3 regions of the Massilia sp. UYP34 genome follow, and region 3 is predicted to be linked to each of the others. Evidence: predicted binding sites of a transcription regulator. Region 3 holds the regulator's gene; each other region holds the start of a gene.

Region 1 (5,449 bases), on a different contig from region 3:
GCTTGCGCCTGACCGGCGCCACTGACTGCGCCGCGGCGGGCGCCACGAGCGGCGCCACGGCCGCAGCCTCGCACCTGGCTACCTGGGTTCGGCCAAGCCGAGCGACCATTTCACGGTAAATCTGAAAGGCAAGACGGCCAGCAACGCCAGCAATCATGGCCTGAGCTTCAACTGATTACCGCTGTCTATTTGCCAGCCCGAAGGCGCTGCGGCCCATGGCCGCGGCGCTTTTTTCCGGGAAACTGCGATCTCCTGCAACCTGCGACCCACGTCCGCGGCCTGCATCGCCAGACGTCGTGTTTTTGCAAAAACCTAGTAAACCTGATAGCTACTGTGTCACCAGACATTGCTTAGCGTATTGATCGTAGGTGTTGACGCCAGGCGCGGATGCCCGTCACCCCGCATTTTCGAGACCACCGCATGCCTTCAGATCGATCTCCCGGGATGTTCGCGCCGGTAACCCTTGTGAGGGGGTTGCTGCTGTCGCTGGCGTTCGGCGCCGCCGCCCACTTTGCCACGTCCGAGGCGATCGAGAGCGATGCCCACGCGCGTTTTCGCAGCATGGCGCGCGCCTCTCAATACACGATCGACGCCCGCATCAAGAGTTATGGCGATGTATTGCGCGGCGCTGCGGGACTGTTCCGTGCAGCTCCCGACACCACTGCCGACCAGTTTCGCCAGTACGTGGAGCATCTGGACATCAAGCGCAACTTCCCGGGTATCGAAGTCATCAATTACGCGCGCACCGTCCACGCGCCAGCCCTGCCGGCGCTGAACGAAGAGCTGCGCGCACGCCTGGCGCGGCGCGGCGTGCACTACGAGCCGCTGACGGCCCAGCCCGACCGCAATACCTATACGGTGCTGGTCTATATCGAACCCCTGCTGCCGCTCTCGCTCACCAAGCTGGGCATGGACCTGGAAGCACGCGGCACGATCCGGCGCGTGCTGGCCAGCGCGCGCGATTCCGGTTTGCCGAGCGCCTCGGGCACCCGCATCGAACTATTTTCGGGTCCCAACCAGAACGGTTTGGCCCTGCGCCTGCCGGTATACCGCAGCGGCATGCCGATCGACACGGTGGAGGGGCGGCGCCTGGCCTATATCGGTTCGGTCGGCATCGGTTTCGGCGTGGCGCGCCTGGTGGGCGGGGTACTCGACGAATTTCCGATCCGGGGCGCGCGCCTGATCCTGACCGAGCTGACCACGGTGACGCCCGAGCCCGGAGAGACGCCGCCACGCGCCCTGCTGTACGACAGCCTGGCCAGCACCGCGCACCCCAACCCGGCGCCACCGTTGGACGACGACAGCGTGTTCGCGACCAGCCTGCCGATCGAATTCAACCAACGCATCTGGCGCGCCGACTTCAGCATCCCGAAATCGGTGCTGTACACGCGCTTCGATCTGTACTACCCGTGGCTGGCCGCGTTCGCCGCGGGCATCAGCACCGCCCTGCTCTACGCACTGTTCCAGACCCTGGCCTCGTCGCGCCGCAACGCCCTGCGCATGGCCGAGGAAATGACGCGCGAGCTGCGCGCGAGCCAGGCCAAGCTGCAGGCCAGCCACGAAAAGCTGCGCCTGCTGGCGGCGCACGCCGAGCAGATCAAAGGAAGGCGAGCGCAAGCGCATCGCGCGCGAGATCCACGACGACCTGGCGCAAAACCTGCTGGCGCTGAAGATCGAGGCCGAGCTGCTGGCCAACCGAACCCGCAGCGGCCACCGGCGCCTGCACGCACGCGCCGAAGCTACCGTGCGCCAGATCGACGTCACCATCCGCAGCGTGCGCCAGATCATCAACGACCTGCGTCCCAACGTGCTGGACCTGGGCCTGTCGGCGGCGGTCGACTGGCAGGTGGCCGATTTCGCGCGCCGCACCGGCATCGAGTGCGAGCTGGTCGACGACGACGGCGAGCACCGCATCGACGACCACAGCGCCACCGCCTTCTTCCGCATCCTGCAGGAATCCCTCAACAACGTGGCGCGCCATGCGCGCGCGACCAGAGTCAGGATCGCCTTGCAGCAGCAGGCAGACATGCTGACCATGACGATCCGCGACAACGGCGTCGGCATGCAGCCGGGAAGCCGCAACCGCCACGGCTCGTTCGGCCTGGTCGGGATCGAGGAGCGGGTCGGCATCCTCGGCGGCTCGTTCTCGATCAGCAGCGGCCTGGACGCCGGCACCACAGTGGTGGTGTCGATTCCGGTCACGCCCATGTTCGGCGACGACGATGCGATGCATGGGCGGCCGCTGTCAACGGTGGCGGTGGCTGCATAACGCGGCACGCTGTCATTACGCCGCATTGCAACAAATCCCCTGATTACGCCGCAGTTTGATCAAGCTCAACGTTTGTAATGAGTATCCGCATGAAAATTTTTATCGATGTCATGCGTCAATACAACGTGACAGAAGCAATTTCGGCCAGAGGGCCATGATGCGATCTGGTAAGACCAGCTTCCATCGTACGCCCCCCATGCCGGGCAAGAATCATGCAGCGCCATGACAAATTAACGAGGTGATAACGATGTCGACCAATACCGAATTCTCAGTGTTCGAGGCTCTTGACCTGACACCCATCAAAATGAAGCTGATGCATGCGGAATCGGGAGAAGGCTGGTCCGAACGCCGTGCCAACGCGGTCGAGGCCGAATACCGGCGCTTCTTGTTCCTGATGAAAAAGTACCCGGAGGACGGCGCCTCGCCCACAGTCGACGTCGACACGTTCTGGCACTACCACATTCTCGACACGATGAAGTACGCTCGCGACTGTGAAGCGACGTTTGGCTTCTTCCTCCATCATTACCCTTACGTCGGCATGGGCGCCGGCGCAGATGAAGACGAACGCGAACGCGCCGGCGAGCGCATGCGTGAAATCTACGAAGCCGAATTCGGCGTGGTCATCAAGGGCGATGCCGCCTGGTGCGCAGCGCCGGGCAAGCAGGTAGCCCAAGCCGGCGACAGCGCCTGGTGCGCAGCTCCGGGCAAGCAGGTAGCCCAAGCCGGCGACAGCGCATGGTGCGCAGCTCCGGGCAAGCAGGCCGCCCAAGCCGGCGACAGCGCATGGTGCGCAGCGCCGGGCAAGCAGGCCGCCCGGGTCGGCGACAGCGCATGGTGCGCAGCGCCAGGCAAGCAGGCCGCCCAAGCCGGCGACAGCGCCTGGTGCGCAGCGCCGGGCAAGCAGGCCGCCCAAGCTGGCGTCAGCACCTGGTGCGCAGCGCCGGGCAAGCAGGCCGCCCAAGCTGGCGACAGCGCCTGGTGCGCAGCGCCGGGCAAGCAGGCCGCCCGGGCCGGCGACAGCGCATGGTGCGCAGCGCCAGGCAAGGCCGCGCACGCCGCCTGAGTTCAATCAACTCAGCCCAACGGCGTCATGAGGTCCGGCGCAGCCGCGCCAGCGTCGTGGCGACGTCGGGATGGCGCAGACGCACCCGCAGTTCGCGACTCAGGCGCGTGTCGTCCAGTTGCCGCGATTCGGACATGAAGGACAGCAGCATCGGCGACACCGCGCCTTGCAGTTCGGTGCGCGCCAGGCGTGGCGGGCGGTTCATGCCGAAGGCGTCGGCTACCGCATCGAAATAATCGGCCATCTTCATGCGCGTGCGGTCCACCGCGTGCACCACGCGCCCGGGCCGTCCGCGCTGCAGGCTGGCCAGCACGATGCGCGCCAGGTCGTCGGCGTGCACGTGGCTGGTGTAGACGTCGTCTTCACGGCGCAGCGCCGGCGTGCCCTGCTCCAGCCGGCGCAGCGGCAGGCGGTCGTCGGCATAGATGCCCGGCACCCGCAGGATCGACAGCGACGCGCCGGTGGCCACGGCCCAGGCGCGCAGGATGCGTTCGGCGTCCACGCGGCGCCGCGCGCGCGCGTTGCGCGGCGCTACCGGGCGGTGTTCATGAACCAGCGCGCCGCCGCAATCGCCGTACACGCCGCTCGTGCTCACATATACCATGCGCTCCACCTTGCCCAGCGCCGCCGCCAGGTGGCGCGTGCGCCGATCGTGCTCGCCATCCGGCTGCGGCGGCGCCAGGTGCAGCACCCACGGCGCCAGCCGCCGCAGGCGCTTCAGGGTCGCGGGACGGTCCAGGTCCGCCACCACCGGCACCGCGCCCAGCGCGCGCAGCTCGGCGCGGCGCTCGGGCTGGCTGGTCAGGGCGAACACCCGGTATTTCGCGGCCAGCAGCGGCAGCAGGCGCGTGCCGACGTCGCCGCAGCCGACGATGAGCAGGCGGGGACGGGCGAAGGAGGAACGATCTGGCATGATTCGGGGGCGATGGAGGCGGACCGCGGCACTGTAGCATAGCGGCAGCGCCGGGCCGGGGTCGCCCGCGCCCGGCAAAACCGGGGCCGGTGTAGAATAGCGCCCAGTTGCGACAAAACCGCCATTGGATCAACCACTTGCGCCTTACCTGGCGCGCCGACCTCCGAATCGCATGACCTTCCAGATCACCGTCCAGCCCAGCGGCAGCCAGTTCACCTGCGAAGCCGATGAAACCGTCCTTTCCGCGGCCATTCGCGCCGGCATCGGCCTGCCCTACGGCTGCAAGAATGGCGCCTGCGGCTCGTGCAAGGGCAAGGTGCTCGATGGCGCGGTGGAACACAAGCCGCACCAGCAGCGCGCGCTGTCCGACATCGAGAAGACCGCCGGCATGTCGCTGTTCTGCTGCGCCGTGCCGAGCGGCGACCTGGTGATCGAGGCGCGCGAAGTGGGCGGCAGCTCGGACTATCCGCTGCGCAAGATGCCGACCCGGATCGCCGCCATCCGCCGCGCCGCGCCCGACGTCGCGATCGTCAACCTGCAACTGCCGGCCAACGAGCTGCTGGCCTACCGCGCCGGCCAGTACATCGAATTCCTGCTCAAGGACGGCAAGCGCCGCGCCTACTCGATCGCCAACGCGCCGTCGTTCGAAGGCCCGCTCGAGCTGCACATCCGGCACCTGCCCGGCGGCCTGTTCACCGACCACGTGTTCAGCGCCATGAAGGAACGCGACATCCTGCGCTTCGAGGGCCCGCTCGGCACCTTCTTCCTGCGCGAAGACTCCGACAAGCCGATCGTGCTGCTGGCCTCGGGCACCGGCTTCGCCCCGGTCAAGGCCCTGGTCGAGCACCTGATGCACCTGAAGTCCACCCGCCCCGTGCGCCTGTACTGGGGCGGCCGCCGTCCGCGAGACCTGTACATGGACGAGCTGTGCCGCGCCTGGGAAACCACGCTGCCCGACTTCACCTACGTGCCGGTGATCTCGGACGCGCTGCCCGAGGATGGCTGGACGGGCCGCACCGGCTTCGTGCACTCGGCCGTGATGCAGGACATCATCGACTTGTCGGGGCACCAGGTCTACGCCTGCGGCGCCCCGGTCATGGTCGATTCGGCGCGCCGCGACTACACGGCCTTGTGCGGCCTGCCCGAAGACGAGTTCTTTGCCGATTCGTTCACGACCGAAGCGGACCTCGCCGCCGGTTAGCCG
Region 2 (5,449 bases), on a different contig from region 3:
CGGCGTCGCGCAGCAGGCTGATGCGGTTCGCGCTCGGCACGCCGGCGCCGGCGCGCGCCATCACCTTGCTCGTCACCCAGTTGCCGATGCCGCTCTTGGCGGGACGCTCCGGCGCGTTGGTCTCGGCCACCAGCACGTCGCCATTGGGCAGCACATACACCCAGCGCGGATGGTCGAGCGCCGTGGCGAAGGCGTTGACCGCCAGGCCCGGCGCCGCGACCGGCGCCGTGTTCGCCGGCCAGCTCCTGGCCGGGGCGATGTGGACGGTCGGAACCAGCGTCTTGTTCGGCTCCGTCAGGGTCGGCTGCGACCCCATGTCGGCGCCGGCCGGCAAGGTCGACTTGTCGCCGCAGGCGGCCAGCAGGAGCACGGCGGCGCCGGCGACCATGAACGGCAGTGGTTGATGCATGACTTCCCCCAAAAATAGAATGGGGGAAGTGTATATGACAACGCGACCGTGTATGTCACGGCTGAGAAGTCCCAAGGGCCGTGCGCCGGCGCGCGAAACGCCACAGGCCGGGCAGCTGGATCGCCACCAGCAGGGCAAAAGCGGCGCGGTAGGCTTCGGGCGGCGCGCGGCCGAGCAGGTCGGGCTCCCACAGGCCGATCACCAGCCCGAAGCCGGCCTGCACCAGGAAGGCGCCGATGAAGATCAAGAGGTTCAGGAAAGTCGCGGCGCGTCCCGTCAGTTCGCGCGGCATCGATTGCGCCACGATGGCGTACTCGATGCCGGTGATCGTGCCCACCAGCGTGAACATCACCGACAGCATCGCGAAGCTGGGCCGGTAACCGATGACCATGGCGGCCTGCACCAGCACGAAGAAGGTGATGCCGGCGGCCGCCACGTCGAGCGGCGGCATGCCGCGCCGCCCGGCCCATTCGGTGACCATGCCGACCGCGATCGCGCCGAACACCACCGCCGCCATCCCCAGGTAGAGCAGATAGGCGACCGCGGGCTCGGAATAGCGGCCGACGTCGAGCAGCCAGCGCCCGATCCACAGGCCCTGCACGCCGAAGAACACCGCATGCGGGATCAGCACCAGCGAGGCGACCGCGCGAAAGCTCGGCGCGCGCCAGACTTCGCGCAGGGCCGGCAACAGCGGGCCGCGCTGCGCGACCGCGCCGGTGGCCTTTGGATACAGCAGCGCGATCAGTAGGCCAGTGCAGGCCACCAGCGCCGCCAGCAGGCAGAACAGGCCGCGCCAGTCGGTGTATTCCAGCACGGCGCGCACCGGCATGGTGGCGCTGGCGGCGCCCATGCCGCCGACCGCGATCAGGTAGCCGTGCACCGACGGCAGCCGGTTCGGCGCGATCCAGGTGGAAATCGCCTTGACCGCCGCCATGAAGCAGCCGCCCAGGCCGCAGCCCATGATGGCGCGCGCCGCCAGCAGGCCATAAAAGCCGTCGCAATTCGCGAACAGGAGCGCGCCGCACGAGGCCAGCAGCAGCAGCACCACCTGCACCCGGCGCGGCCCGTAGCGGTCCAGCGCCATCCCCACCGGCAGCTGGACCAGGGCGAAGGCGAAGAAGAAGGCGCTGGTGAGCAGCCCGAGCTGGCCCGGCGTGAGCGCCAGCGCCCCCACCAGGTGCGAGGCCAGCACCGCGTTCACGTTGCGCAGCAGCGAAGACAGGAAGTGCCCCAGCGCGAACGGCAGGAACACGTAGACGAACACCCCCACGCCGGACAGGCGCAGGGGCGCCGCGCAAGCCACGGCGCCCGGCTGCATCATCGGCCCCGCGCCTGGCATCAGGCCGCGTCGGGCTGGGCTTCGCCGCGCTGGCCCATTGGCACCAGCGGGATCACGCGGCCGCCGGGTCCGCGCAGCGGACCGCCGCTTTCCATTTCGAAGAAGAAGCGGTCGCGCCCGAACGCGGGTTTCAAATGATCGAGCCAGGTGGCGTCGGGGTCGAACCTGGCGAAGAACGGGCGGCGCACCCACTCGGGATTGCGCGCCTGCAGGAACTGCAGCGCGAACAGCTTTTCGCCGTTGATGGTCACCACGCCGTCGATCACGACCTTGCCGGGGAAGGCGCTCATCGACGGCCCGCGCACGGTGCGCGACAGGCCCGAGACCATCGAATAGGCCTCCTGGAAGATCTCGTGGGCGCGCGCCAGCGGCAGCGAGAAGTAGTCGCGCGGGCCGGTGTCGCGCTCGACGAACATGTAATAGGGGATGGCGCCCAGGCGCACCCCGGTGGTCCACAGTTCGGCCCAGCTCTTCGGGTCTTCGTTGATGTGGCGGATCAGCGGGCCCTGCATGCGCAGGGTGGCGCCGGTGCCGACGATGCGCTTGACCGCCTGCTGGGCGATCGGCGCGCGCAGCTCGACCGCATGGTTGTAGTGGCCCATGATGGCCAGGTTCTTCCCGCTCGCCACCACCTTCTCGAACAGGCGCATCAGGTCGTCGCTGTCCTTGTCCGACACGAAGCGCTGCGGCCAATAGGCGACCGACTTGGTGCCGATGCGGATGTTCTGGATGTGGGCCAGCTCGGGGGCCAGCAGGGGTTCGAGGAACTCGCCGAGCGAGCGCGTATTCATGATCATCGGGTCGCCGCCGGTGATCAGGACGTCGGTCACGTCCGGATGCATCTTGAGGTAGCTCACCAGCTCGCCGCACTCGCGCGCGTCGAACTTCATCTCGTCCATGCCGACGAACTGCGGCCAGCGGAAGCAGAAGGTGCAGTAGGCGTGGCAGGTCTGGCCGGCGCTGGGGAAGAACAGCACGGTTTCCTTGTACTTGTGCTGCAGGCCCTTGAGCGGCGCGTCGTTCACGCGCGGGACGTTGTGCGTCATCTGGCCGGCCGGGTGCGGATTCATGCGCATGCGGATGTCGTGCACCAGGCGCGCGATCGCGGCGTCGTCCTTCTTGTACAGCACCAGATCGCGCAACTGCTCGTATTCGTGGGCCGGCAGCATGTCGCGGTGCGGGAAAGTCAGGCGGTAGATCGGATCGTCGGGCACGCGCTTCCAGTCGATCAGCTCATCCATCACATAGGCATTGGTGCGAAACGGCAGCACGTGCGATACCACCTGCACGGCTTCCTGCAGCTCGGGCGTGAGCCATTCCCATTGGCGCGCTGTAACGATGGACTGGCGAGTATATGGTTTGAACTTGGAAGGCGTCGATGCAGTCGTGGTCACGAGAATTCTCCAGTGAGATGACAGGCGGCAAGTTGCCGGTAAGCACTCATCTTAGGGAGCCTGTATGCAACTGGAATTGCCTTCCATCAACGTCATCGCTTCTCCGGCTCGCTTTAAAACAAACCTGTGATGTAGTCCGGCGAAGTGACGCAAGGACACAACGCGATGGGCTCGCGACCTCTGTCGTTGTGCGAACGCAATCCGGCGCCGTCGCGGCTCGGTACATTAGTCGTGCACTTGAGAAATATCCTACTGAACACACCCGAAAGGAAAGCCACCCATGAAGATGTTCGCTACCGCCGCCGCCCTCTGCCTGGGACTGGCCGCTCCCACCGCCTTTGCCAACGAACCGACCGAAAAGGACGCCATCGCGATGGCCGAGCGCGGCGCCGCTGTCATCAAGGCCAAGGGCAAGGCCGAGATGATGAGGCTCATCAACGCCAAGGATCCGAGCTTCGTCCAGGGCTCGCTGTATGTCGACCTGCGCGACGTCAAGACCGGCATCGTGCTGGCCCACCCGTACAACCCGTCGATCGTCGGCAAGGATCTGACCGACGTGCCGGATGCGAACGGAAAAAAATACCGGCGCGAGATCATCGAGCTGGCCGCCGCCAAGGGCAAGGGCTGGGTCGATTACCAGTACAAGAATCCGAGCACCGGCAAGATCGAGCCCAAGACCACGTATATCCTGCTGGTCGACGACGTGGTGCTCGAAGCCGGCATCTATAAGAAATAATTGCGGTTCGCGTCGCGTGGACGGCGCCGCCGTCCACGCTGCGCGCCTCTAGGAGTGACTCCCATGCTGAACAAACTGCGGATCGGCCAGAAACTGTTGCTGGCCCCGGGCCTCGTGCTCGTCCTGCTGACCCTGCTTTCGGCGGCCGCCTACTACGGCATGGTGCGCCAGAACGCGTCGCTCGAACACATGGTGCAGGTGCGCGCCGCGCGCCTGCAGGCGGTGGCCGACGTGGCCGGCGAGGCGCGCTTCGCGCATGCCAACGCCTACCAGTTCCTGGCCTGGGTCAATGGCAGCTTCGCCCAGAACCGGTTGGCCGCCCTGTCCGCCGATATCGGGCGCAGGCACGCCGCCATCGGCGAACAGCTGGACAAGTTCGCGCAGGCCGCCGAACAGCACGAGCGCGCGCCGATCGAGGCTTCGCAGGCGGCGCTGGCGCGCTACCGCAAGGCAGTCGGCGAGACGATCGAAATGGCGTCGGTCGACCAGTCGATCGCCACCAATTCGATGCAGAAGGCCGAGCAGCAGTTCGTCGCCCTCGACGCCGAACTGACGCGCCTGGCCCAGCTCGAGAAGAAGATGAGCGAGGCCGCCCACGCCGCCGCCAAGGCCGAGTTCCGCAGCCTGGGCTTGAGCATGGCCGGCCTGGTGCTGCTGTCGATCGGGCTGTCGCTGGCGGTGACGATGCTGGTGCGGCGCTCGATGCTGGGCGGGATCAATGCGATCGCGCGCACGGTCGGCGAACTGGCCGAGGGCCGGCTCGACGCGCCGCCCTTGCACGCGAAAGGCCGCGACGAGATCGACGACACCGCGCGCGCGCTGGACCACACCATCGCGCGCCTGAACGCCGCCCTGCACAGCGTGATGAACGCGGTGCGTTCGATCGACACGGCGTCGCAGGAAATCGCCAGCGGCAACCTCGACCTGTCGACCCGCACCGAGATGCAGGCCGGCTCGCTCGAGCAGACCGCCAGCACCATGGAAACCCTGACCACGGCGGTCAAGGACAATGCCAGCAATGCGCGCCAGGCGTCGGAGCTGGCGGCCGAAGCGGCGCAACTGGCATCGCGCGGTGGCCAGGCGGTGCAGCAGGCGGTGACGACGATGGAATCGATCCAGGCCAGCTCGCGCAAGATCGTCGAGATCATCGGCGTCATCGACGGCATCTCGTTCCAGACCAATATCCTGGCCCTGAACGCGGCGGTGGAAGCGGCGCGCGCCGGCGAACAGGGACGCGGCTTCGCGGTGGTGGCCTCCGAGGTGCGCACCCTGGCCCAGCGCTCGGCGGCGGCGGCCAAGGAGATCAAGGGCCTGATCGCCGATTCGGTGAACATCATCGAGCGCGGCAACGCCTCGGTCAGCGAGGCCGGCGCCAGCATGGGCGACATCGTGTCCTCGGTGCGCCAGGTGAACGACATCATCGGCCGCATCAGCATCGCCAGCACCGAGCAGGCCGACGGCATCGCCGAGGTCAATCGCGCGGTCGGGCAGATGGATGGCATGACGCAGCAGAACGCGGCCCTGGTCGAACAGGCCGCGGCGGCGGCCGAAAGCCTGCACGAGCAGACCGT
Region 3 (5,449 bases):
GATGACGATCATCTTGGCGCCCAGCTCCTTGGCGTGCAGGAAGTGCAGCATCGAGATCGGGTGCGCCTCGGCCGGGTTGGATCCGATGAACAGCACCGCCTTGCTGTAGTGCAGATCGTTGAACGAGTTGGTCATCGCCCCGTAGCCGAAGGTCTGGGCCACGCCCGCGACCGTGGTCGAGTGGCAGATGCGCGCCTGGTGGTCGCAGTTGTTGGTGCCGAAGAACGACACCCATTTGCGCAGCAGGTAGGCCTGCTCGTTGTTGTGCTTGGAGCTGCCGATCACCATCAGCGCATCCGGCCCCGCGTCCTTGCGCAGCTGCAGCAGCTTGTCGCCGATCTCGTCGATCGCCTGGTCCCAGGAGATGCGCTGGTACTTGCCGTTCACCAGCTTCATCGGATAGCGCAGGCGGTGTTCGCCGAAGGCGTGCTCGCGCACCGAGGCGCCCTTGGCGCAGTGGGCGCCCATATTGATGGGCGAATCGAAGGCGGCCTCCTGCCGCACCCAGACGCCGTTGGCGACCACCGCGTCCACCGAGCAGCCGACCGAGCAGTGGCTGCATACGGTGCGCTTGACCTCGGTGGGCACCGGGGTATTCGGCACCGGATCGGCCTGGGCCGCTTCGATCACGTTCAGCGGCAGGTGGCGCGCCAGGGCGCCGGCGCCGGCGGCGACGCCGGCCCCGACCAGGAAGTGGCGCCGCTTCAGGGCGCTGTCGCGCGTAGACTTGACCAGTGACATGGGATACCTCGGCTTGCCTACCAGTAGGCGGCGGTCTCGTAGTAGCGGCGGATGTGCTCCGTCTCGTGGTAGCCGCGCTTGACCCTGGGGTCGGGCGCCGCCGGGGCGGCCTCCAGGGCCGCGCTTGCCGGGGCGGCGGCGGCCACCGCCAGCGCGCCCAGCGGAGCCGCCTTCAGGAAGCAGCGCCGCGCCGGATCGGGCTGGCCCGGCGTCTGTTGGTCATGCTTGCTCATCGGTCTCCCCTTCCACTTCAAAGCTTTCCGCCTCGATTGCCAGGAATGCCTGCGCGAAGCGCGCGACCAGGCGGTAATAGTTGGCGCCGTCGGCAGCGGCGATGTCGTCCAGCGCGCGCATGCACCAGCCGCCGATGTGGGCCTCGAAGAACCGCCGCTGCAGCGCCAGCGGCTGGCGCCGGATGCCGGGGGCGCCGGCGGCCAGCACGCGCATGGTCTCGCACAGCGCGCCAAGGTGGTCCTCGAACTCGCCCCGGCCGCGCATGCGCGCGAGGCCAAGCCGCGCCAGGTCTGCGCGCAGCAGCGCCAGCGGCGTGTCGTTCATGTAGCCGGCCAGGTAGCGCGAGCCATACGGGTCGACCGGCGGCGTGCCGATGCTGACGAAGAGCGCGTTGAATTCAGCGTGGACGGTCTCGGCGTCCATGACGCCGGACGCCAGGGTCAATGGCTCCCACGCGCGTTCCAGCGCCGGATCGCCGCCCTCGGCCAGGATCGGATCGCTGGTGGCGAGCGCGGCGAGCAAGGCGGCGTCGGGCGCCGCGAGGAGCAGGCGCGAGAGCAAGGCGTAGAGGTCGGCCCTGGCCTGGTCTTCGCCGCTGGGCGGTGCGGCCGGCGCGGCAACCGCGAAGAAGGCGGTATCGGCGGACCCGCTCGCACTTGAAGATGACACTGTCGATCACTCCAGTTGTCCAAGTTGTGGACCAAGTGTAGACGCCGATTCATATCGAGCGCGCACAGTTGCGGCCAACGCATTCCGGCAGCGTGCATCACAATTCTTGCAAGAAATTCGACGAGCGGCAGTGCAGGAGGATCAGCCAGGCAAGGCGTCTATAATTCCCGGTGTGCCGAACAACAACGACCATTCCTGATGAGCCAGCCCCTGCCCCGGCAAGCCGAGCCGCACCTGAACCTCCATGCGCTCAAGTCCTGCGCCCAGTGCAGCATGCACCGGTTGTGCCTGCCGATGGGCCTCGACGACGCCGAGATCGATCGCCTGGACCAGATCATCGGCCGGCGCCGCCGGCTCGCGCGCGACGAGCGCCTGTACGGCGTGGGCGAGCCGTTTCGCAACCTGTACGCGGTGCGCTTCGGCCACTTCAAGACCAGCCTGGTGAACGCCGCCGGCGCTGCCCACATCACCGGCTTCCAGATGGCCGGCGAACTGCTGGGCATGGACGCGATCAGCGGCACCCACCACTGCGACGCGGTGGCGCTGGAAGACTCGGAGGTGTGCGAGATTCCATTCACGCGGCTGGAAGACCTGTTCGGCGAGGTGCCGACCCTGCTGCGTCACTTTCACCGCATCATGAGCCAGGAAATCACGCGCGAGCAGAACGTCATGCTCCTGCTCGGGAACATGCGCGCCGAGCAGCGCTTCGCCGTATTCCTGGTGAACCTGTCGGCGCGCTACGCCACCCGCGGCTATGCCGCCGACCGCTTCCAGCTGCGCATGTCGCGCGAAGACATCGGCAACTACCTGGGCCTGACCATCGAGAGCGTCAGCCGCCTGCTGTCGCGCTTTCGGAAGCAGGGCTGGCTCCACGTCGACAGGCGCGAAGTGACGCTGCTCGATCCGGTCAAGCTCAAGGCGCTGGCGGCCGGCACCGACGCCTGCAGCCCGATGGCGTGAAGCCATGACGCCGCGGCTCTCTTGCGAGCTGCACCTGCGCAGTGACGACCGCGTGCGCCGGGGCGATCGGCTGCACCGCGGATGACCGATGCAACCGCTGCGGCCTCAGCGTCGCACCGATAACCCGAACGCCAGGCCCAGATCGGGCGTATGCCGATTCAGCCCATGCACCACCATCGCATCGACCTGGCAATTCCTGTTCAGTCGCCAGCTCACGCCCGCGTCGACCTGCACCCGATCGCAGCCATGCGACGCCGAGGCGATCTGCGGCGCCGCCACTTCAAAAAATCCCTGGACGCGTTCAGTGAATTTCTTGCCCAGCGACGCCGCCAGGATTGCGTAGCGGTAACGCGCGCCGTCATCGTCCACATCGGCGCCGGCGCCCGGCGTCACGGCCAGCGACCAGCCGTTTGGCAGCTCCCATTCCGCTGCCAGCACCATCTGCGGCAGGACACCCTTGGCCCGCAGTGCCGCGCTGCCGGTCGGCAGCGCGATGGCGCCGATCAGCCCCAGCGCAGGACGCACGCCCTCGCCGTCGGCAAAACGCCATTTGAATCCGATCGACGTGGCGTTCCAGCCCGCGCTCGTGGTGCGTGCGCGCGTCGCCGGATCGACGGCGTGCTCGATGCTGCGGCCGTCGGTCTCGACGCGCAGTTCCGTCGTGTCTCCCAGGCCGATACGCAGCAGCGCCGGCGTGCTCAAGGTGCGCACGTGCAGGTCGTCGTTGCGCTGGCGAGCCCAGTCGACGCCGATCTCGAGCTGCAAGCGGCCATGGCCGACCACCTGGCTGGAGTTGGCGACGTCGGGGCGGTCGGGATTGATGGCGTCGCCGTCATCGGCGAGGGCCGCCCCGGCACTGCAAGCCAGCACGAGGAGCGCTGCCTGACGGCGCGGGCGCGTAAGGGATGGTGGAAAAATCATGCGGTCGGATAGGCGAGATTGGACACAGGATGCGAAGGCAGGGCCGGCGCCGTCGCAACCCGGCCATTCTACGCCGTCGGCGCCCGCGCCAGCTACACCGTCAGGGCAGCCATTTTGCAGCGCGCAGCCGCTCGAGGGCGGTGACGATCGTCGCGCCGGGCTCCACCGCTTCGGTAAACCCGGCGCGCCGGATCTTGCCCATGTCCGACACCATGTCGAACTCGGTATTGAACACGAAGTCGCCGAACCACCAGCCGACCTGCTTCTCGAAAGGCATCGACTGCAGGCCGTGGCGCTGCACGATGCGCTCCCACGCCGCCGCCTTGAGCGGCATCTGCCTGGCCAGCGAGAATGGCTGCGTGGGTCCCACTTCCATGTCGAAGGCCGCCGCCACCTGGCGCCACACGCGCTCCCAGCGGAACGGTTCATTGACCAGGTTGAACGCTTCGCCGCGCGCCGCCGGATCGAGCGCCGCCCAGACGCTGGCGCGCGCCATCCAGTCGGCATCGGTGGTCTGGGCCAGCACCCCCGAATACACCTTGTCGGTTCCCGGGAAGCGCAGCGGCGCGCCGGCGTCCTTGCTGAGCGCGGCGAACATGCCCATTACCATCGCGATATTCATCGGATTGCCGGCGATGTCGCCCACCACCACGTCGGGCCGCAGGATCGACCATTCGAGCTCGCCGGCGGCGGCGCGCTCGCGCAGCAGGTCTTCCTGGGCATAATAGAAGTTGGGCGTCATGTGGCGCGGGTCGTCCTCGTAGAACGGCGCCTGCGCGTGGCCCAGGTGCACGCCGTACACCTTGGCCCCTTGATAGTGCACCACGCGCTGCAGCGGGGCGCCGACCGCCTTCAGGCCGTCGAGCAGGTTGCGCAGCATGCCGGCGTTGATCCGCTCCTCGTCGAGCAGGTCGGTCCCGCCCTTGAGCGCGGCGTAGAACACGTGGGTGGTATCGCGCGCCGCTTCCAGGGCGCTGGCGCTGGCCTGGGCGTCGGTCAGGTCGGCCTTGACGGTCTCGACGCCGTCCACGAAGGTGCGCGGCAAGGCCCGCACCTTCCAGTCGGGTCGTCCGTGCAGCTCGCGCACGACCGCATGGCCGATGATGCCGCTGGCGCCGACGACCAGTGCGCTGTATTTGGTGTTCATCCATCTCTCCTGATTAAAATCGACTGGCGCAAGGATACCCGTTCCGTGCGACCCGCGTCGGCCCCTGCCCCGAATGCGCCGCCCACCGACGGCGCTACCAAGGTAGCGCCAGACGCTGCGCTCTGGGGCATGTCGCGCTACCTGGGCCTTTGCGCATGACCCGGGCGGCGCGCGACAGTAAGATCGGCCGCGTTCGACCAACCGTCCACGAAGCCGTCATGAAATCACCCCGCTCCCTCGTCATCCTGTTCTGCTCCCTGCTGCTCGCGACCGCCCCTCGCGTGGCCGGCGCCTCCATCCTGCCGGAGGTCCCCGACATCAAGGCCGTCACCGACTACCGTCCGAAGATCCCGCTGCGCGTGTACACCGCCGACCAGGTCCTGATCGGCGAATTCGGCGCCGAGCGGCGCGAGTTCGTCCCCGTATCCAGGGTGCCGGCGCTGCTCAAGGCGGCCGTGCTGGCGATCGAGGACACCCGTTTCTACGAGCACGGCGGGGTCGACTGGATCCGCGCGCTCGGCGCGGCCAAGGCCAATATCGGCGACTTCGGCAGCCAGGGCGCCTCGACCATCACGATGCAGGTGGCGCGCAACTTCTTCCTGTCGCGCGACAAGACCCTGCCGCGCAAGCTGCGCGAGGTCGCCCTCGCCTACAAGATCGAGCAGGCGCTGTCCAAGGACCAGATCCTCGAGGTCTACCTGAACCAGATCTACCTCGGCCAGCGCGCCTACGGCTTCGCCAGCGCGGCGCGCACGTATTTCGGCAAGCCGCTGCCCG

Evidence for each region. Region 3 encodes FNR, which switches genes on or off when oxygen is low (the NO sensors DNR and NnrR bind a similar motif). Its sites were predicted from a motif close to TTGATNNNNATCAA; they were not measured.
Region 1: ACZ9AQ_RS12520 (glycine-rich domain-containing protein) is a predicted target of FNR. The motif match lies at 2,325-2,338, and genes of this name have one in related genera.
Region 2: ACZ9AQ_RS09715 (KamA family radical SAM protein) is a predicted target of FNR. The motif match lies at 3,219-3,232, and genes of this name have one in related genera.

What each region holds. Positions count from the first base shown of each region.
Region 1 covers NZ_JBWBRF010000006.1:143,612-149,060, reverse strand. The annotation lists gene ACZ9AQ_RS12545 (hypothetical protein) at 427-816, opposite strand; partial or broken gene ACZ9AQ_RS12540 (CHASE domain-containing protein) at 700-1,098, shown strand; gene ACZ9AQ_RS12535 (hypothetical protein) at 1,000-1,623, opposite strand; gene ACZ9AQ_RS12530 (hypothetical protein) at 1,598-1,726, opposite strand; gene ACZ9AQ_RS12525 (sensor histidine kinase) at 1,667-2,269, shown strand; gene ACZ9AQ_RS12520 (glycine-rich domain-containing protein) at 2,517-3,332, shown strand; gene ACZ9AQ_RS12515 (NAD-dependent epimerase/dehydratase family protein) at 3,358-4,245, opposite strand; gene ACZ9AQ_RS12510 (CDP-6-deoxy-delta-3,4-glucoseen reductase) at 4,418-5,446, shown strand.
Region 2 covers NZ_JBWBRF010000004.1:191,250-196,698, forward strand. The annotation lists gene ACZ9AQ_RS09705 (PQQ-dependent sugar dehydrogenase) at 1-409, opposite strand, end outside; gene ACZ9AQ_RS09710 (MFS transporter) at 465-1,748, opposite strand; gene ACZ9AQ_RS09715 (KamA family radical SAM protein) at 1,748-3,142, opposite strand; gene ACZ9AQ_RS09720 (cache domain-containing protein) at 3,423-3,878, shown strand; gene ACZ9AQ_RS09725 (methyl-accepting chemotaxis protein) at 3,942-5,449, shown strand, end outside.
Region 3 covers NZ_JBWBRF010000002.1:106,563-112,011, reverse strand. The annotation lists gene ACZ9AQ_RS03910 (formate dehydrogenase subunit alpha) at 1-741, opposite strand, end outside; gene ACZ9AQ_RS03905 (formate dehydrogenase) at 759-974, opposite strand; gene ACZ9AQ_RS03900 (TorD/DmsD family molecular chaperone) at 961-1,644, opposite strand; gene fnr (fumarate/nitrate reduction transcriptional regulator Fnr) at 1,843-2,604, shown strand; gene ACZ9AQ_RS03890 (transporter) at 2,710-3,525, opposite strand; gene ACZ9AQ_RS03885 (SDR family oxidoreductase) at 3,626-4,672, opposite strand; gene ACZ9AQ_RS03880 (penicillin-binding protein 1A) at 4,891-5,449, shown strand, end outside.